DNA from 3 places in the Eubacterium sp. 1001713B170207_170306_E7 genome. Region 3 is predicted to be linked to each of the others. Evidence: a T-box and tRNA genes for the amino acid it is inferred to sense, from the RefSeq annotation. Region 3 holds a T-box; the other regions hold tRNA genes.
What was found. A T-box is a leader RNA that pairs with one kind of tRNA and senses whether it is charged. The one in region 3 lies ahead of pheS (phenylalanine--tRNA ligase subunit alpha), so its partner is inferred to be a tRNA-Phe.
Positions count from the first base shown of each region.

Region 1: it encodes a tRNA-Phe, which carries the amino acid that the T-box ahead of pheS (phenylalanine--tRNA ligase subunit alpha) is inferred to sense. The anticodon was not compared.
Region 2: it encodes a tRNA-Phe, which carries the amino acid that the T-box ahead of pheS (phenylalanine--tRNA ligase subunit alpha) is inferred to sense. The anticodon was not compared.

Region 1 is NZ_JADMVE010000002.1:505,696-512,689, forward strand. Features, by position in the region: gene I2B62_RS07695 (histidine triad nucleotide-binding protein) at 1-169, shown strand, start outside; gene I2B62_RS07700 (glutathione peroxidase) at 339-887, shown strand; gene rpsU (30S ribosomal protein S21) at 1,145-1,327, shown strand; gene I2B62_RS07710 (GatB/YqeY domain-containing protein) at 1,341-1,784, shown strand; gene I2B62_RS07715 (cation-translocating P-type ATPase) at 1,912-4,299, shown strand; tRNA gene I2B62_RS07720 (tRNA-Pro) at 4,504-4,580, shown strand; tRNA gene I2B62_RS07725 (tRNA-Ile) at 4,605-4,681, shown strand; tRNA gene I2B62_RS07730 (tRNA-Phe) at 4,703-4,778, shown strand; gene I2B62_RS07735 (cobalamin-dependent protein) at 5,064-5,735, shown strand; gene I2B62_RS07740 (GntR family transcriptional regulator) at 5,735-6,436, shown strand; gene I2B62_RS07745 (GntR family transcriptional regulator) at 6,436-6,994, shown strand, end outside.
Region 2 is NZ_JADMVE010000001.1:170,185-177,178, reverse strand. Features, by position in the region: gene I2B62_RS00910 (GNAT family N-acetyltransferase) at 1-140, opposite strand, end outside; gene I2B62_RS00905 (cupin domain-containing protein) at 240-575, opposite strand; gene I2B62_RS00900 (hypothetical protein) at 857-1,012, opposite strand; gene I2B62_RS00895 (lysozyme family protein) at 1,051-1,671, opposite strand; tRNA gene I2B62_RS00890 (tRNA-Gly) at 1,869-1,943, opposite strand; gene I2B62_RS00885 (hypothetical protein) at 2,256-2,843, shown strand; tRNA gene I2B62_RS00880 (tRNA-Cys) at 2,915-2,988, opposite strand; tRNA gene I2B62_RS00875 (tRNA-Gly) at 2,995-3,069, opposite strand; tRNA gene I2B62_RS00870 (tRNA-Phe) at 3,112-3,187, opposite strand; tRNA gene I2B62_RS00865 (tRNA-Asp) at 3,296-3,372, opposite strand; tRNA gene I2B62_RS00860 (tRNA-Val) at 3,388-3,463, opposite strand; gene I2B62_RS00855 (class I SAM-dependent methyltransferase) at 3,548-4,291, opposite strand; gene I2B62_RS00850 (M20 family metallopeptidase) at 4,314-5,501, opposite strand; gene I2B62_RS00845 (PRD domain-containing protein) at 5,630-6,454, opposite strand; gene I2B62_RS00840 (PTS transporter subunit IIABC) at 6,580-6,994, opposite strand, start outside.
Region 3 is NZ_JADMVE010000001.1:911,685-918,678, reverse strand. Features, by position in the region: gene I2B62_RS04535 (potassium transporter TrkG) at 1-158, shown strand, start outside; gene I2B62_RS04530 (TrkA family potassium uptake protein) at 171-839, shown strand; gene I2B62_RS04525 (RNA methyltransferase) at 841-1,677, shown strand; T-box leader at 1,687-1,919, shown strand; gene pheS (phenylalanine--tRNA ligase subunit alpha) at 1,996-3,021, shown strand; gene pheT (phenylalanine--tRNA ligase subunit beta) at 3,034-5,418, shown strand; gene I2B62_RS04510 (DNA-processing protein DprA) at 5,596-6,486, shown strand; gene zapA (cell division protein ZapA) at 6,584-6,994, shown strand, end outside.

The DNA of each region.
Region 1 (6,994 bases), on a different contig from region 3:
TATCATCAGCCACATCCACACAGTGGCCAACCGCCTGGTGCTCAAGCTGGGCATCGCGGACAGCGGTTTCAGACTGGTTAACAACTGCGGCGCTGACGGCGGACAGACCGTGCCGCACCTGCACTACCATCTGCTGGGCGGCAGAAGCATGCAGTGGCCGCCAGGCTGACAGACCGTTGGGAAAGCCCGGACGGCTGCGCTGCGGTCCTGGCGCGGGGTGTGAATAACAGAGATTATTCGGTAGAGCTTGTTTTTTGACAGGCTCTCTTTTTTTATGCCCGGTTTTGGGTATATAGACAGTAATATGAAAATAACCAGATAAAAAGGAGTGATTTTTTATGAAAAATATATATGACTTCAGCGTTGAAAAAATGGACGGCGAAAAGCAGCCGCTCAGCGATTACAGGGGCAAGGTGCTCCTAGTGGTCAATACTGCCAGCAAATGCGGCTTCACCCCGCAGTTTGACGGCCTCGAAGCCCTTTATGAAAAGTATAAGGACCAGGGCCTCATGATCCTGGGCTTCCCCTGCACCCAGTTCGCCAACCAGGACCCGGGCAGCAACGAGGAGATCGAAAGCTTCTGCCGCCTGACCTACGGCGTGTCCTTCCCCATGATGGCAAAGATCGAGGTGAACGGCGACAACGCCGAGCCGCTTTTTGTTTTTCTTAAGGAACAGCAGGGCTTTAAAGGCTTTGACCTGAACACCGAAAAGGGCAAGGCCTTTGATGAACGCCTGTCCAAGGACGACCCGGATTACGCTCAGAAAAGTGATATCAAATGGAACTTTACCAAGTTCCTCATCGACCGCGACGGCAACGTGATGGCCCGTTACGAATCCATGGTAGAGCCCGCAGCCCTGGAAGAGGACATCGAGCGGCTTCTGTAAAAGTAAAGATATGACCTGCAGCCAGAGCCTGTCTCTGGCTTTTTTACTGCCCGCACGGGCGGCCCTCGGTTCGGCCATCTGGATGGCCCGCGAAAGCAGAAAAAAATCTTAAAAATAAAAACATGGGTATAAAAACGTCATAAATCCATACTTTTGGATTGACAATTAAAAAGTTTTTAAATATAATATAAGTTAGCTCATACCATGTCAAAAAAAGTTCCGTAAATAAAGTTATGGATTAGAGGGGGGGGTTAAGAATGTCTGAAGTAAAAATCAAAGAAAATGAAACACTTGAAAGTGCATTACGCAGATTTAAAAGAAAAACTGCAATGGCAGGTGTTATGTCTGAGATTCGCAAAAGAGAACACTATGAAAAACCAAGTGTAAAAAGAAAAAGAAAATCAGAAGCTGCCAGAAAAAGAAAAATGAAAAAAAGATAGGATGTGGCATTAGTTGGCATTAAAGGAACAACTGCTGGCTGACTTAAAGGCTTCCATGAAGGCCAAGGATACGGTGAAGAAATCAACGGTTACGATGATTCGCGCCGCCATCTTACAGGTCGAAAAGGACGATAAGGTTGAGCTGGGCGATGCTGAGATTCAGGAAATCATCGCCAAGCAAATGAAACAGCGTCGGGATGCCTTAGACGAATTTAAAAAAGCCGAACGAGACGATTTAATCGCACAAACAGAAGCAGAGATGCGTGTCATCGAAGCTTACCTTCCTAAACAATTAACTCAAGAAGAGATTGAAGCGATTGTTGACGAAACCATTAAAGAAACCGGAGCTGAAAGTGCAAAGGACATGGGCAAAATTATGGGTGCATTAATGCCGAAGGTCAAAGGACTGGCCGACGGAAAACTGGTTAATCAGATCGTACGGGAAAAACTACAATAATAAAATACCGCTCAGCCTGCGAAAGCAGGTTCAGCGGTTTTTTATTTGCCCCAACGTTTGATAACCTGACTTTCTTTTAAGAAAAAGGTGTTACTATTAACCTATTACAAAACAAGAGAGGTTCGCAATGGAAATGAACGCCTTTAACCCATCGTCAGCTACCGGCCTCACCGAACAGCAGGTAGCTGAGCTTCGAGAAAAGGGTCTCAATAATCAGCAGCCTGAATCCCAGACAAAAACCGTGGGCCAGATCGTAAAGGACAATACGCTGACCCTTTTTAATTTACTCAATATTGTGCTGGCGGTAATGGTTATTGCGGTGGGATCCTACAAAAATGCGCTGTTTATCAATATTGTGGTCATTAATACTGTCATCGGCATTATCCAGGAGGTCAAGGCCAAACGGACCATCGACAAGCTCTCGCTCATTTCCCAGCCCCATGTGCGGGTGCTTCGGGAGGGAAAGGAGAAGGAGATCACCGTGGAGGAGATCGTCCTCGGCGATATCCTGATCCTGAGCTCCGGCAAGCAGATTCCCTCGGATTCCACGGTGCTGAGCGGTGAAATTGAGGTCAATGAGTCCCTGCTCACAGGAGAATCCGACGCCATTGTCAAAAAGGCGGGCGACACCCTGCTGTCCGGCAGCTTTGTGGTGGCCGGACAGGCCTACGTGCAGGTGGATAAGGTGGGCGAGGACAACTACGCCACCAAAATCGCCGCCCAGGCCAAGCAGATGCGCAGGCCCAACTCAGAGATCATGCGGGCTTTAAACCTGATCATGAAGGTGATCGGGATCACCATTGTGCCCATCGGCGTCCTGCTTCTGCTGCGGCAGATCTTCGGGCTGAACCTGGGCGTCAATCACGCCATTGTCACCACCGTAGCGGCTTTGATCGGCATGATCCCCGAGGGGCTGGTGCTTCTGACAAGCGTGGCCCTGGCGGTGGGGGTTATCCGGCTCGGGCATTACAAGACCCTGGTTCAGGAGCTGTACTGCATCGAGACCCTGGCCCGGGTCGATGTGCTCTGCCTGGATAAAACCGGCACCATCACCGAGGGCAGCATGGAGGTCAAATCCATTGATCTGGTCAATAACGCCAAGGATCCGGCCAAGGCCCTGCGCGCCATGGTGAATACCCTGACCGATGACAACTCCACCTTCCAGGCTCTGAAGGACAGCTTTAACGGCGAGGCCCCCAAATGGCGGGCAGTGAAAACCGTGCCCTTTTCCTCGGCCCGCAAGTGGAGCGGTGTCAGCTTTGAGGCGCAGGGAACCTACGTGATTGGCGCGCCGGAGTTTGTCCTGAAAGACGGCTATGACACCTACCGGGATAAGGTCGAGGGCTACGCCGCGGAGGGCAACCGCGTGCTGGTGCTCGTCCATTCCGACAGCCCCTTCACCGGCGACAGCGGCCTGCCCGGGGATGTGCAGGTCATTGCGTTTTTGCTGCTGGGGGATAAAATCCGCAAGGAGGCCAAAAAAACCCTGGAATACTTTGCGGGCCAGGGCGTCGCCATCAAGGTGATCTCGGGCGACAACCCGCTGACCGTGTCCGAGGTGGCCTGCCGGGCAGGATTGATGGATGCTAAGAACTGCGTGGACGCCACCACCCTCGAGACCGATGAGGCCGTGGCGGCGGCAGCCCTCAAATACACGGTTTTCGGCCGCGTAACTCCGGGTCAGAAGCGGGTGCTGGTCAACGCCCTCAAGGCGGCGGGCCATACGGTGGCCATGACCGGCGACGGCGTCAACGATGTGCTGGCCCTGCGCGACGCGGACTGCAGCATCGCCATGGCCGCAGGGAGCGACGCTGCCCGCCAGGTGTCACAGCTGGTGCTGCTGGATTCCAATTTCTCCAGCCTGACCAAGGTGCTCATGGAGGGTCGCCGGGTCATCAACAATATCAGCCGCGCGGCATCGCTGTTCCTGGTCAAAACCATCTACTCCTTCCTGCTGGCCATCATCGTGATCGTGGCCAGCGAGGCCTACCCCTTTGTTCCGATCCAGCTCACCCTGATCAGCACCGTGACCATCGGAGTGCCGGCCTTTTTCCTGGCTCTGGAGCCCAATAAAAACCGGCTCTCCGGCAATTTCCTGGAGACTGTGCTTAGAAAGGCTCTGCCGGGCGCGCTGACCATTGTGGTGAACATCGTGGTGGTCATGATCATTGGCAATATCCTGCAGTTCAGCGTCAGCGAGCTGTCCACCATGGCCTGTCTGCTGACCGGTGTGACCGGGCTCATTATCCTTTACGGGGTCTGCCAGCCCCTCAACGTCCAGCGGACCATCCTGTTCTGGACCATGACAGTCGCCTATGTGGGCGCGGTGCTGTTCTTCCCGACGTTCTTCGCGGTGATCCCCTTTTACCCGACGAACTGGCAGGTTGTGCTGGTACTGCTGCCCATGCTGTTCCTTATTTATCCCATTATGCTGGTGCTCAAGGCCGCCATCAATAAAATTGAGCGATGGCTGGTGGCGCATAAAATACTGGATTTAAAACAGACGTCCCTGTAAATATTCTTCAACCCGTATCGCCATAATACGGGTTGTTTTTTTATTTTAAATTTTTGTTAAAAACGCTTGACGAAAGCTTAAGAATTATGCTAGAATAAGCAAGTCGTCAAGTGAGGCGGCGGCTGTCAGCGCGGTTTAGAAAACAAGTTTTAAAAAGTGCTTGACATTAAGTCTTAAAGATCATATAATGTAAGAGTTCTGTTTCGAGGTGTAGCGCAGTTTGGTAGCGCACATGGTTTGGGACCATGGGGCCGGAGGTTCGAATCCTCTCACCTCGACCATTTTTTTATCTGAACGATTATCAAGGGCCTTTAGCTCAGTTGGTCAGAGCATCCGGCTCATAACCGGCAGGTCCAGGGTTCAAGTCCCTGAGGGCCCACCAGTTTCTTTTTAAAATCAATAAGCCCAGATAGCTCAGTCGGTAGAGCAGAGGACTGAAAATCCTCGTGTCGGTGGTTCGATTCCGCCTCTGGGCACCACTCAGGAATATGTTTTAAGTCAGACAGCAGGTCTGGCGTTTTTTATTTGTTGGGAAAGACAGACCATATAGGCCGCTCAGACGAAAAAGCGAGAGCGTGTAACAGGCATCCGCCAGAAAAGAAGGCCTGTCGGTGGTTCGATTCCGCCTCTGGGCACCACTTAGGAATTTGTATTAAGTCAGACAACAGGTCTGGCATTTTTTATTTTTTGGAAAGTGCCGGAGCGGTGTTCAGAGTTGTATTTTTAAAGCCAATCAGTTATACTAGGCGTAAAGGTGATTTAAAATGAATACAGATATTTCGAGAGAAAAAATAAAAACAAACATCATTAAAAGCGTCACAGACCTGAATGAAAAAAAGACCATCCGCCTGGTAGAAAAAGCCCTCGGCGCAGGCGTGCCCATGAGCGACATCGCGGAGTACCTCCAGAATGGAATGGACAACGTGGGCGAGCTGTTTGAAAAAGAGGAGTACTTCATCGGTGATCTGATCATGGCCGGCATTATTTTTAAAGAGGTCATGAAGCTGGACAAGCGCAGCGCGGCGGATCAGAAGGAGGCCCCCGGCAGCCGGGGAACCATTCTGATCGGGACCATCCACGGCGATCTGCACGATATCGGCAAGGATATTTTCATCGGCCTGGCCTGTGTTAACGGCTTTAACGTCATCGACCTGGGCGTGGACGTGCTGCCTGAGGTTTTTATCGAAAAAATAAAAGAAGCCCGCCCCGAGATCCTGGGCTTCAGCGGCCTGCTGACCACGGCCGCCGCGGAGGTTAAAAAAACACTGAAGATGATTGATGACGCGGGCCTGCGCGACGGGCTCAAGATTATCGTCGGGGGCGGACTCATGCAGAAAGAGCAGGAGAGCGCCGGGGCCTACGCGGACGCCTATGTCAAAAACTCAGGAAGAGGTCTGGAATATTGCCTCGAATGGGCGGAGAATGGTTATAAATAATGGATATACCGATTTATGAAAAAATAGCAAATGATATAAAGGAAAAGATCAGCCTGGAGGTTTTAAAGCCCAACGACCCCATTCCCTCAGAGGCCGCCCTGTGCGAAACTTACAATGTGAGCCGGCTGACCGTGCGAAAGTCTTTGGAAATGCTGGTGCGTGACGGCCTGGTCTATCTGGTTCAGGGAAAGGGACACTTTGTCCGGAAAACAAACGGCAGCGACTACCGCCTGACTTTTAACGAGGTCAGCTTTGAGACCGCAGCGATCGACCAGATCCGCATTGTGGATGTCGATGTGATCGAATCGACAAAGGACCTGGTCTATACCCTGAAGATCCACCCCAACACGCGCGTGCTCAGAATCAGGCGTGTGCTCTATGAAAAGAAACAGCCCATCGGTTATGATATAAAATACATTCCCTACTACCCGGGCTTTCCGCTGATCGAGAAAGAGCTGGAGGCCAGAGACTTTGTCGAGATTCTGGCAGACCGTGTCTCGCCCTACTCGGTTCAGATTGATTTGAAGGTCACGCCGCAGACCGCGGGGCAGGAGACCGCCGGGCAGCTTGGAATGGACGAGGGCGGCGGAATCCTCATGGTTTCTCAGCTCCTGACCGATATTGAGCTTGGGGTGGTGGGCTATTGCGAAACCTTTTATAACGCGAAGCATGTAAAACTCAGTGCAGAATGGAGCAGATAATGGAAACAAAGCTTTATAAGGGCGTACAGAATGATCTCAAGAAGAAGATCGAGCGGGGCGTTTACCCCGAGGGCTATAAGCTGGAAAGCGAGAACAGCCTGTGTGCACAGTACAATGTCAGCAAGGTAACGCTGCGCAAGGCGCTGTCGAACCTTATTGAGGAAAACTATATCGAGTCCAGACCGCGGGTGGGATATTTTGTAAAGGCGGCAGAGCGGGGCGTATACCATTTCAGCTACAGCCTGTCCAATGTGCTCAATACCTACATTTCGGCGGAGGAGATTCTGGACGCGGCCTTCGGCGAGAGAGACGGCGTCAATGTATTTGAGATGACCAGGCGCTACGCCAACGATGACGACGAGTGGATCGCCCTCGAGCAGGTGCGGATCGCCTTCCGGCACACCCTGCCCGGTGAAAAGAATACGGAAAAGACCCGCGCCTATTACCGGACCCACGCCGAGGATATCCTGTCGCTCGCGGAGACGAAGAAAATGACCCTCGAGGTGTCTGTTGACAACGAGGCGGTCTGTGACGCCCTGGAGATTTTTTCGGACGAGG
Region 2 (6,994 bases), 740 kb from region 3:
ACCTTCTGAGCTTCCAGTGTCATACCGGAACCTTCTCTGCCAAAGGTCAAATTTTCGCTCTCCACACCGATTGCATCACGGTATTTTAAAAGCGCCTCTGCATCCTTCTTCTCAGCCTGCATAATGGTTAGACTCTTCATGCCGACCTCCTCCTTTCTCAGATCATTAGCATTACATTATACTCTAAATTTTATTTTTTGACAAATAAAAAGGGCCCTCCTGGAGCCGGTTTTAAAAATTTACTGAACGACCACTAAAAACATTTTAAAAGCTTCAAGGACATCTACACTGTGAGGAATTCCCTTTGGCATAATAATCATTTCGCCTGCGCTGACAGCCTTCTGTGAGTCATCGCCAACGGTGATTCCTGCTTTTCCATCCATGACATAGAGTAAAGCATCGCCCCCTGCTACATGTGTGCTTAAACCTTCTCCCTTCGGGAAAGAAAAGGCTGTAACACTCAAGGCGTCGTTCTGTACAAGGGTTCTGCTCTCTACTCTGCCCTCAGCATAATCAACCAAATCTGCCAGGGCATATACTGTTTTTAAATCTATATTTTTAAAACGCTCATTCATTGTAAGTACCTCCATTAATTTTGTTATTTTTTAATATACACCCTTTCTCGCGATAAATCCGTGACATTCGCAACATTTAAGCGAAGCTTAATGAAATTTCAGGCTGCTTTCAATTTAATTCGTTCCCCGATGTTTCTAAACAGAAAAATCCCCGGTTCACAAGGATCCGGGGATTTTAAAAAAGGAAAAGTTGGGGAGTAAGTTTTATTAATTTAAGTAAGAGGTATGTGTGTTCAGAAATAATTATACCCCAGACAAAATATTTTAATCATATCCGCAATCTAAATAATTAAGTTTTTCTTCTTTTTAAAATGAACACTCTCCTCCGGTGTCAGCTTATCCACCTCTGTGAGCATTTGCTCGAGAATACTGTCAATCAGCCCATCCACATAAAAAACATCCAGATTACGATCTTTTTCTTCCTGTGTTAATTTCATTTTTTCTCCTTTTATATAAAACCCTGTTCCGGCCTGTCTCAGATGTACTGGTAAACAAGCTGAACATAAAACATATTTCCGTACTTATACCTCCAGCCACCATTTGCTTTTAAGGCGATGGGGTTTAGATAAGCCACTTCTTCACCGCCAGATTTCTGTCTGGCATACTCCATGGCCAGCTCAGTCGTATAGGCGCCGCCGTTTTCCGCGATAAAGTCAAGGAAATCATCGCCAAAATTATAGGCCTGCACGACCGTGTTAAAATCGCAGCCCTTTTCCGCAGCAAGTCTCAGCAGCTTTGCGAAATAGCGGCACCCCTGGTCAATGGACTCCTCCGTCTCTAAACTGTTTGGCGGAAGACCTAATGATTCGCTGGACTGCATAACGTCCTCGTGCTTTCCTCCGGATTCCACCTGCATAACTGCCAGTAGATAATCTGTATATTCCTCGATCCCATATTCGGAAGCATACTGTGCAACCACAGGACGGTACTCAGCAACGGCTGACGAAAGGCCTTCTTCACGGGATTCGTCATTGTTTTTATTTCCTCTCCCAGCCATAAAGCTGCAATTAAGAAGAAGGACCCCTGTGATTAACACGATGCCCCAGATAAGCGGTCTGAATCGTTTTTTCTTCCTGGAACGTCCCTTTTTCTTCATAAATCAAAGTCCCTTTCAAAATAATATTCAGACACTATTCTAAACTTTAAATCTTATATAAGAATTAATTCAGGTACTCTGTTAAATGTAAATTTAATAAAAGTATACTGAGCACGGCCCATCCACGTTTCAAGTCCAAATAAAAAAGCCTGAATCCCGATCAGATACTGGGGTTTCAGGCATCTTCTTTACGATAATGGAGCGGAAGACGGGATTCGAACCCGCGGTCCCCGGCTTGGGAAGCCAGTGCTCTACCACTGAGCCACTTCCGCTTAAAACTACTGTCTTGTGTTTCATGCTGCGTTTTCTGCTTATGTCACTCCCCCGGACTAAACGACTCAAATCATACCTTTTCGAGGCACGCGAATCTCAGATTTGGCTTCTCTGTTTATACCACTGAGACACTTCACGCACGAGCAACTGCATATTATCTTACTCTTTTACTTTGAAAATGTCAATAATATTTGAAAAAAATTTATGGACAGACATAAGTAAAACCGATGTTTCATTATTTTCTTTTAGGATATATTAATGTAAAGGTATGCTATAATGCCATTAAGAATTTAATAAGGAAGTGATCTTTTATGAATGGGCAAATCTTTAACCCTGTTCTCTTCGAAATAACTTTAGAGACGCTAAACGACGCACTGAAGCTTCGGAATCGCAAACGGCTTTTAAACCAGGCGCAGATCCTGCTGGATCAGACAAATACTGCCGCGGTACCTAAGGCGCTGGTGATCCCCGGCACTGTCGATAAAAAAAACAAAACGCAGATCGTAATCAACGGCGCGGCTTTTACAAGCCCGAAGCTTATGGCAAATCTGGATGAGGGCGATGCCCTTTATGCCTATATCGCGACCTGCGGCGCGGAGATTGACGCTTACGCCGCTTCCTTAACGGATCAGATGGATCTTTTTATGATGGACGGCATCATGAACCTTCTTGTAGGTGCCGGAAAGGCCTTTGTGTCAAAGCAGGTTCGCAGTGCTGCCAGCTGGCCGGATATCTGCGACTATGTTCCCGGCGCGGGCGAATCCTGGCCAAAAGATGAACAGACCAAGCTTTTCAGTCTATTTGGCGGTTATCCGGCCGAAATCGGAGTTTCAATGGAGGACGCAGCCTTTGTCCTGCCCAGAAGATCGACCATCGGCATTTTGTCAAAAACGAAGTAAATTGTAAAGAGCCTGCACAGGCTCTTTTTTAAATAAAAAAAGCCGCTACATCAGCGACTTAAATTCAAGGTTGGAGGTGCTACCCAGAATCGAACTGGGGATAGAGGTGTTGCAGACCTTTGCCTTACCGCTTGGCTATAGCACCTTAAAATGGAGCGGAAGACGAGATTTGAACTCGCGACCCTCGCCTTGGCAAGGCGATGCTCTACCACTGAGCCACTTCCGCATAATAACTTACTAACACTGTCTGACCACTTAATGATTGAAGTGGTGCCCAGAGGCGGAATCGAACCACCGACACGAGGATTTTCAGTCCTCTGCTCTACCGACTGAGCTATCTGGGCTTGCATAAACTTGCAGTGACGAGTACTAATTATACTGTCTCAAGCAAATAGTGTCAAGTACTTTTTCAGAAAAAAATAAATACTTTCACGTTTATGTACAATAAAAAATGGCGACCTGGAAGAGACTCGAACTCTCGACCTCCAGCGTGACAGGCTGGCATTCTAACCAACTGAACTACCAGGCCGCAGTACATAAAAAATGGTGGTCGCTATAGGGCTCGAACCTATGACCCCCTGCTTGTAAGGCAGGTGCTCTCCCAGCTGAGCTAAGCGACCATCAACTTGAGTACGTGCATTATTATACGGCAGCACGCACTCTTTGTCAACACTTTTTCACACTATTTTTAAAAAAATTTGAATTTATTTTTTTTCGGCCACAAACTGAACACGGTCGCATTCGTTGCTTCCCTGCAGAAAGGTGCCAAAAGCGTAGATTTTAATATTAATAAAGCCCGCGTTCTTGAGCATATGATAAATTTCTTCTACTGTATAAATATACTGGCTCTGGCTTTCATCATAGCGCGAATATCGGCCGTCCTCCTCTTTTATGAAAAAGGAAAGGTCGTAGTCCATGCGTCCAGCTTCAAAGTCCGGAGCATTTTCCCACACGCAATAGACATTGTCCAGATCATAAACATAGGTATTGTCCTTTATAACCTCTTTAAATTTGACTGGGGTATTGATGTCAAAGAGCAGCATTCCACCGCTTTTAAGAGCATCCTGGCTGCAATAAATGAAGTTCTGGACTGCGGCCTGGTCCGGCAGGTAGTTGACGCTGTCACAGCAGGAGACCACGGCGTCAAATTCTTCGCCAATCTGAAAATTACTCATATCCCCCATAAAAAAACGGACATTTGAAAGGCCCTGGTCGGCGATTTTTTCATCCGCGACAGTCAGCATTTCCTCGGACAGATCCACAGCGGTTACTGCATAGTCCTTTTTTGCCAGCTCACTGGTAATGTTACCGGTGCCGCAGCCAAATTCCAGCACGCTTTTCACTTCACTTTTCGCGTTCAGCAGCAGGCGGAACACGTAATCCCCCCACTGCTTATAGTCGATTTCACGCATCAGGTCGTCATAGACCTGTGCAAATTCTTCATACATTCTCTTTTCTCCTCACTCTCTTTTAAAGGGTATATTCCCCCACTTTGGTAAGAATATTCATATAAACCTGAAGTCCTCTCAGAAGAACCTTTTCATCAAAATTAAAGCCGTGGGTGTGGAGGTTCTGGGTATAGCCCTTCCCCTCGCTGCCAGAGCCAAGGCCCATGAAAACACCTGGAACGGCTTTCCGGTACATGGCGAAATCCTCGGCCAGCATCACCTTTTTAAACAGCTTCTTTTCATCCGCCTCACCGCACAGAGGCCAGATCTGGTCGAACAGAGCCTCGCTATTGATGACCGGCGGGTACATATCCACAAACTTAATCTCAATTTTACAATGGTACATCTGCTCAATGCCCCTGGCCATATCCACCATGCGCTGCTTCATGGCCTTTTGGACATCCTCTGAGAATGATCGTACCGTACCGGAAAGGCTGACCTTATCGGCAATAATATTCATCCGAGTGCCGCCGTCTATGGTGCCGATGGACAGCAGAGCGCTGTCGTTAGGGCTCACGGTCCGGCTCACGATCTTCTGAAGGCTGGAAATATAGTCGGCAGTGGCTACAATGGCATCGATCCCCTGATCCGGATCGGCCGCATGGCCGCTTTTTCCCAGGATATCAATGTAAAATTCAGAGGTCATTGCCATCATCGGACCCGGGGTTGTACTGATAAGCCCTTCCTCTACGAAGGGAAACAGATGGTAGCCAAAAATAGCTTTGGTTTTATACTTTTCAAGCACCCCACTCTCAACAATAGGGCCAGCCCCGCCCGGGCCCTCCTCCGCAGGCTGAAACACCAGCAGGGTATTACGCACTCTGGCTTCAGGATGTTCTTTTAAATATCTGGCCACCAGAAGCACCATGCTCATATGGCCATCGTGGCCACAGGCGTGCATCATGCCCTCATGCTCAGAGGCAAAGTCCACCCCGGTTTCTTCCGTGACACCCAGGCCGTCCATATCGGTGCGGATGGCGATGGTCTCGTCCAGCCCGTTTAAATTTGGAATAAACAAGACAACACCAGTATCACAGACCTTTTCTGGAGTATACCCCAGCTTTTCAAGATAATCTATAATAAACATCTGGGTTTCACGCTCATTAAAGCCCGTTTCCGGGATTTTATGTAAAGTCCGCCGGAGGCTGACGGCTTCCGTCTCATAGGCTTTGATGGCTTCAGGAAGCTTTTGGTAAAAGTCAACTGCCATGAAATCACTCCTTTTTCTAAAGATTAAAAATAATTATATATTAAAGAACAGGATAACACAAGCGCACGCTCCCGCTCCTTCAGCCATAAAAAAGATGACCTGCCAAAACGGCACGTCATCTCAGTTTGCTAAGCGCTTCGGATACGCTCGATATGCAGGGCCAGATAGCTGACCTCCTTTTCGGTAAACGGCTCACCCAGTTCGCGGGAGAGCTTTTCACAAATTTCTCCGGCTACCTCAAAGGAGTAGGCGCATTTTTCCTTTGTAAATTCGATCATATCGCTGTTGAGCTTCTCATTATTGTGCACCCGGGCCAGCATACATTTAATATGGTACAAAAGCCGGTTATAAGCAAAGGAGCCCATGTCGATCCCGACACCGCATTCCTTCTCGATCCGGTCAATGCTTTCCCGGATGATCACCGGAATTTTGAGAGACTGGGAAACCTGCGTGTCGCTGAGGGCCGAGTGGATGTACAGCGTAATGTAGCTGACCTCGTCGTCGGGAATGCTGTAGCCGGTACGCTCGCGGATGATCTCCCTTCCCTTTTCGGCAATGGCGTACTCTTCCTCAAAAAGCAGACGGATATCCTCCGAAAAGGGGTTGGACAGATCCATCTGGCTGTTCATACGGACAATAGAAAAGGCGATATGGTCGGCCAGGGGCAGCAGTATATTGGTATCCACAGCCTTGAATTTCTCCTCGGACAGGCGGATAATATCGTTGGCGATTTCCAGGTAAACCGGATCGACCGCGCTGATAAGCTTGTCTGAAGGGCCTTTGCTGGTTTCCTTCTGCAGATGGTATTTTTTAACGCTTTTCGGATCCTCAAAAGGCTGGTTGACTTTTTTGTTAAAGCCTACGCCCTTCCCCAGAAAGATGACCTCCTCCTTGCGTCTGAGGTCAACGGCCAGAACCGCGTTGTTATTTAAAACTTTTTTGACACAGTACACTCGGTGTGCCCCCCCTTCTGTATCTTCTCGCAGAGCTGTAAAAAGGAAGGCCTTTCCTATTATAAAGAGCCTTCCTTTTGTCGTTCGCTGATGGTCTTGTTTTAGCTTTCTACCCTATTATACACTTATCCGTCAATTTCGACAACATCCATATCGGTGGTCGCATCGCCTTTTGCCAGAATTTGCATGTCCTTGCCTGCCGGCAGGCCGGTAAAGATCATGGGCACAGCCGCGGACGGGGCGTTGGCCTCGATAAAGGGCAGATCAATGGTCAGAAGCAGATCACCGCGCTTAACGGTATCGCCCTGCTCAACGTGCGGGGTAAAGCCCTCGCCGTCGAGATTGACGGTGTCGATGCCCACATGGATGAGCAGCTCTGTACCGTCGGCGGATTTCATTCCAATGGCGTGGCCCGTTGGGAACAGCACCTCGATGGAGCCATCGCAGGGCGCATGTACCTCGGAGCCTGTCGGAAACACCACAATGCCATCGCCCAGCATTTTCTGGCTGAAAGCGTCGTCCGGGGTTTCCTCGATACTG
Region 3 (6,994 bases):
AGCTCCATGCCTTCAGCAAAGTGGCGCTGATTATTACAATGTTTATTGGTCGTGTCGGTCCGTTGACGATCGCATATGTTATTACCAGAAAAGAAAGAAAAGAACTTGAGAATAAAGGCCAGTTCAAGCTGCCTGAGGGCAATGTCTTGATCGGTTAAAAGGAGCATAAATTGAAGGAAAAACAATTTGCTATTCTGGGGCTTGGCCGTTTTGGCGAAGCGCTTGCCATTACTTTAAGTGAGTTGGGATCAAATGTGATCGTTGTTGATAAAAATGAGGAGAAGGTACAGAATATTGCCAACTATGTCACCTACGCAGTTCAGGCCGACGTCTCAGATATTAATGCTCTGAAGTCCATCGGGTTAAAAAATGTCGATGCCGTTATTATTTCCATTACCTCGGATATTAACAGCAGCATTATGGGCGTTGTCAACGCGCAGGAGCTCGGGATTCAGGAGATTTACGGAAAGGCGAATAACGCACAGCATGAAAAGGTTCTGCTCAAGCTGGGGGTTAAAAAGGTCTTTTCTCCAGAGCGGGATATGGGCGAGCGTGTTGGACACAGTCTTTATTCCGGCGATTTTATCGACGCCCTGGAGCTGGATACAGATCATTCGATTGTTGAGGTTGACGCTTTGCATAAATGGGAAAATCAGGCGTTGGAGTCTTTAGATATGCGTACGAAATATGGACTCAACGTCATTGCCATCCGCTCTCAGGATCATTTGAACGTATCTCCGGTGGCGACAGACATTATCCGGTCCGGTGACAAGCTGGTCGTTATTGGTGACAACGCTGATATAAACGATGTAACCCGTCTCTATCAGGCTGGAAATTAAAATGATGACAGAAGAATTGATCACCTCCCGTCAAAATGCTGCGGTTAAAAGTGTTATCAGGCTGAAACAGAAAAAAAACAGAGACCGAGAAGGGCTGTTTATTCTGGAGGGCACCAAGCTATTTATAGAAGCGGAAGCCTGGAAGGTGGATATCACTTCAGTTTATGTAACGCCGCAGTGGCTTGAAGGGTTAAGGGAGACGGCAAAAGCAGCGTTAAAACGCCTGGAAGACGCTGGTATTCCTGTAACCATGGTTGATTTCGGCGTTTTTGAAGCGATGTCCGCTTTAAAAATGCCGGAGGGTGTTTTATGTACAGCCCGAAAATTTGACGTCTCAGAAAAAAAATTTGAAGATAAATGCAAAAAAAGCGGGAAAAATTATCCAACTTATGTTATATTAGATGATGTGCAGGATCCAGGCAATGTTGGAACCATTATACGAACAGCGGATGCCGCTGGTTTTGACGGGATTGTCTGTTCACTAAAAACGGCAGATATTTACAATGAAAAAGTACTGCGGGGAGCCATGGGTTCAGTGTTTCATTTACCGGTTCTTCAAAGCTGTGATCTGGAAGAGACTGTGCTCTCTCTTAAAGAGCAGGGCGTCCGCATGGTTGGTACTTCGCTTCAGGGAAATACGAATCTGGAAGCTTCTCTGGCCGCACAGACGTCAGTTGGTATTGTGCTTGGCAATGAGTCAAAGGGAATGTCCAGGACTCTGGAAAATCTGTGTGATGTTTTATACAAGCTGCCCATGTACGGACACGCTGAATCCTTAAATGTTTCGGTGGCCGCCGGTATTTTAATGTATGATATTGCACGGGCGATTCACAAATAAAAAAATAAGATAAAGACGATGATGGAGAAAGTAGGCGGCACGCCGCTCACTTACAGAGAGAAAACCCCAGCGGCTGAGAGGGTTTTGGTGAACAGTGCTACTGAAGTTCCCTCCTGAGTTTTGACTGCCAAGGCATGGAAGTGCTTGTAGTGGTCAGCGTTAACGTGACGTTATACGTGAGGGGCCGGGCCAAACGGGCGGCGGCAACAAAGGTGGTACCGCGGAGTTTATTCGTCCTTTATGCAATTTTGCATGAAGGGCTTTTTTATTTTATAGCCGCGATCCGATAAAAATGTTATTACGAAGAAGGAGATAAAAATGCAAGAGGAATTAAACCGCATCAGAGAAAATTGTTTGGAAGATCTGAAAACTGTCAGCGATATGAAATCACTCGATGACATCCGTGTAAAATACCTTGGTAAAAAGGGTGTTTTAACCGCGGCCTTAAAGGGAATGGGTAAGCTTTCCAAAGAAGAACGCCCTGTTATTGGCAAGCTGGCCAACGAGGTTCGTGAAGAGATTGAAACCGGGCTGGCTGGAAAAAAGGAAGCGCTGGAAACAGCCGAAATGATGGCTGCCATTGAAAAAGAAAAGCTGGATGTCTCACTGCCCGGCAAAAAACCATCAGAGGGCAATTTGCACCCTCTAAGTATTATTATCAATGATCTGGAAGAAATCTTTATGGGAATGGGTTTTTCCATTGCCGAAGGACCTGAAATTGAGTGGTCCAAATACAATTTTGATTATCTTAACATGCCCCAGGAGCATTCTGCCCGGGATTTGCAGGAAACCTTTTATTACGATGATGATGCGGTCGTTTTAAGAACTCAGACGTCACCGGTTCAGGTTCGTGTTATGATGGATGAAAAGCCGCCGCTGCGGGTAATCTCGCCGGGCCGCGTTTACCGCGCTGACGAAATCGACGCGACGCATTCACCGGTATTTCATCAGATGGAAGGGCTTGTCATTGACAGAGGGATTACAATGGCTGACTTAAAAGGAACCCTGGATATGTTTGCCAAAAAGCTTTTTGGTGAAAATGTCCAGACGAAATTCCGTCCGCATCAATTCTATTTCACGGAGCCAAGCGCAGAAATGGATGTTACCTGCTTTAAATGCGGGGGCACCGGCTGTAAGGTGTGCGGCAACAGCGGATGGATTGAGCTTCTGGGCTGTGGCATGGTACACCCGAATGTGCTGCGCCACTGCGGCATTGATCCTGATGTTTACAGCGGCTTTGCTTTTGGTATGGGCCTTGAGCGGGTAGCCATGACCAAATACGGCATCAACGACTTACGTCTGCTTTTCGAAAACGACATGCGTTTTCTGACACAATTCAAATAGGAGGAGCCCCATATGTTAGTATCACTCAACTGGTTAAAAGAATATGTGAAAATCGAACAGGACCCCAAAGCTTTTGGGGATATCCTGACAATGTCCGGTACAAAGGTGGAAACCATTGATCCGGTTTCGGAAGAAGTTTCCGGTGTTATCACAGGTAAAATTGTAAAAATTGAAAAACATCCGGATGCTGATAAGCTGGTCGTCTGTCAGATTGACGTGGCAGCTGCGTCGCCATTGACCATTGTCACCAGCGCAACCAATGTTTTTGAAGGAGCCGTTGTCCCGGTTGCGGTTGAAAACTCCGTGGTTGCAGGCGGACATAAGATGAGCCGCACCGATTTCCGCGGTATTATGTCTTATGGCATGATGTGCTCTGTGGAAGAGCTGGGAATGAATACAGATCTGTTTACCCCTGAAGTGAAGAATGGCATCTATATTCTGCCCGAAGACACTGAGCTGGGAGTCGAAGTGCGTGAGCTGCTCTGGATCGACGATAGTATTATCGAGGTGGAATTAACCGCCAACCGTGGAGACTGCCAGTCTATTTATGGAATTGCCCGCGAAGCTGCGGCAGCGCTTGACGAGGCAGTAGCGCCGGTCAAGCTTTATGATAAAAAAGAAACAAAAAATGAAATTGCAGATCATTTGAGTGTAAAGGTCGAAACAGAGCTGTGTCCCCGCTATGTAGCCAAAATGTTCAAGGTTAAAAAGATTGAGCCCTCTCCACTTTGGATGCAGCTCAAGCTTTTAAACAGCGGTGTCCGCCCGATTAACAATATTGTTGACGTCACAAACTATGTAATGCTGGAGCTTGGCCAGCCGCTTCACGCCTTTGATTACAAGAGCCTTAATTCTAACGAGATTGTGGTAAAAACCGGAAATCAAGAAAAAACGGTCGTCACACTGGATGATAAAGAACGTGCCATTGATGAATCTATGATGATGATCACCAACGGTAAATATCCTGTGGCAGTCGCGGGGATTATGGGCGGCGCTAATTCTGAAATTACCGAAAACACCGAATATGTTGTCCTTGAATCCGCGTGTTTTGATAAAACAAGTATTCGCCTGACTTCCAAAAAGCTTGGAATGCGTACAGAGGCTTCCGGGCGCTATGAAAAGGGCATTTATCCTGCACTGGCTGAAACTGCTGCGCTGCGTGCAACCTATCTCTTTGACCTGATCGGTGCCTGTGATGTTCTGGAAGGAATGATTGATGTTTATCACAAACCGGAAGAATCACGTGAGATTGAGGTGAATGTGGATTGGATCAACCGCTTCATCGGCATTGATCTTTCGGACCAGGATGTGGTTAAAATTTTAGAAAGGCTGTTCTTGACCGTTGAGGATAAAGGCGATGGTAACCTCCTGGTTAAGGTACCGGACTATCGTCAGGATCTTGAAATCCCTGAAGATCTGGCTGAGGAGGTAGCCCGGATTTATGGCTATAACAGGATTCCCAGCACCATCATGGGCGGTACCACTCTTGTTGGTGGAAAGACGGTTAAACAGAAATATCAGGATATGCTTCAAGGCCTGTTGGTTGGCGCCGGATACTACCAGACTCTCACCACTTCCTTCACCAGCGTCAAACGTATCAACGCTTTAAATATGGACTGTGGTGACGATCTGGTTCCGCTTATTAATCCGCTTGGTGAAGAAAACAGTATTATGCGCAATACCTTGGTGGGCCACCAGCTGGAAGTGGTAAGTTTAAACTATAACCGTAAAAATCCTCAAGGCCGTTTCTTTGAATTTGCCCAGACTTATCATAAAAATCCAAATAAGGAAGAGCTGCCTGTAGAACGCAAACATCTGGTCATTTCTTCCTATGGAAATGCTGATTATTTCGACATTAAGGGCGTTGTTGAACTGCTGCTCGACCGGTCCGGTATTACAGGCTATGATTTTATTCTGGCAGGACCAGACCTCTATCACCCGGGCAGAAAAGCGGAAATAAGAGTGGGGGATACCCTTGTTGGCCAGGTAGGGGAGATCCATCCGCTGGTTGTCAAGAACTATGATCTTCCGAAACGTACCTATGCCTGCGAACTGGATTTTGATATTATGGCTGAACTGCAGCAGGATATCATTAAATTTGCTGAAATGCCCAAGTATCCGGGTTCCTCAAGAGATATTGCTCTGGTTCTGGATGAAGATGTACCCGCTTCAAAAATTGAAGCGACCATTAAAGCCCATGACGCAGGGATTATGGAAAGTGTCGAGCTTTTCGACGTTTACCAGGGAGAACAGATCGAAAAAGGAAAGAAGAGTCTGGCTTATTCGATTTTATTCCGCCATCCTGAAAGAACGTTAACGGACGATGACATCAATCCAGTAATGGATGAAATTTTATCTGATCTCAAAAATGGATTTAATGCCCAATTAAGGGATTAATATGGTATAATAGTAGTGTGTTAAGATCGTATAAAGATTTCACGAATCGCGTTAAGATGATATAAAGATCAATTGACAGAAATTTACCGGGGCTTTTTTAAGCCCCGGTCTTAATGCATGAATTTAAAATACCAGGCAGCACCTTCGTCTGCCTTAGCAATAGAAGGGAAGAGAATTATGAGTAAGAATGATTTAAACCGCAGTATTATAGCACTTTGCCAGCTGAAGGGCATCGGACGAAAAAAAGTGAAAACCATTTTAAAATCTGTTGAAAATCCGGCCGACTACCACCTTTTAGAGTTGGTTGAAATCGGTATATCTCTGAACGTTTTTTCACGCGGCAGTACGATCGGTACTTTTTTGGATGCACGAAAACGCGCGGATGAAATTTTAAAGTGCTGTGAAGAAAATGACATTAAGATAATCAATTCTTATTCCGAAGATTTCCCTAAGGCGCTGCTTTTTGAAGATGGTCCGGATCTCATTTATTATAAAGGCGATTTGTCGCCTCTTGCCAATGTTAACAGAGCCGCTGTTATCGGGACCCGCGTGCCGTCGGATATTGGCTATCATTTTGCCTATAATTGCGGAAAGAGCCTGGCGGAACAGGGCTATACTGTAGTCAGCGGACTGGCCCTTGGCTGTGATACTGCAGCGCATCTCGGCTGTCTGAAGGCTGGAGGAAAAACAGTTGCTTTTCTTCCGTCAAATTTAATGACGATTACACCGCGCGAAAATTTAGAATTGGCCGACCGTATTATTGCTGGCGGTGGCTGTATCATCAGCGAGTTCTCTCCTTTGTCCACTTCAAACGCCTATATGTTTATCGAGAGAGACCGCCTTCAGGCCGCGGCTTCAAACTTTGTGCTGGTATCTGAATTTGCCCGTAACAGCGGAACGATGCATACCTTGCATTTTGCCCATACCTACGGAAAACCAATTTACGTGGATGACGCCATTGTCAATTCCGATGTCGATGGTTATGACGCCATGACCGAGGAGGGAATTGCGTATGAGGTTGGCAATATGGAAGAAATTAAGCAATTTATCCTTAAAAATCGACAATAATTGTAATATTTTAATATTTTATTTGAAATTTCTTATAAGATTACTTATAATGATAAGAAGAGAACTAATTAATTTTTATATACAGGAGGTAAGTTAATTGCCTGAAGAAAAAAAAGTTGTCGAACTTCGCATATTAGAGAATGATTTTTCTGTAAAAGCTGGGGAAAGTGAGGATTATATCCGTGAAATCGCCACCTTCGTTAATGACGAGCTGACAAAGGTAAAGGAACGCAATCCTTTCACTAACCACATCCGTATTGCGATTCTTGGCTGTATGAACATCACAGAGCTTTTATTTGAAGCTAAAAAAGATGTGATTATCGCTGAGCGTAAGCAGGAGGAAGAAGCCAACAATATCAACCTTGTAAAGGAAGAATTAAAGGCTGCCGGCGAAGAAATCAATGAACTTAAAGAGAGTAAGCTTCAGCTTGTTGAGGAAAAAGAACAGCTCCAAAAAGAAATTGAAGAAAAGAATGAGCTGCTTAACCAATACCGGGAACACCTGAAA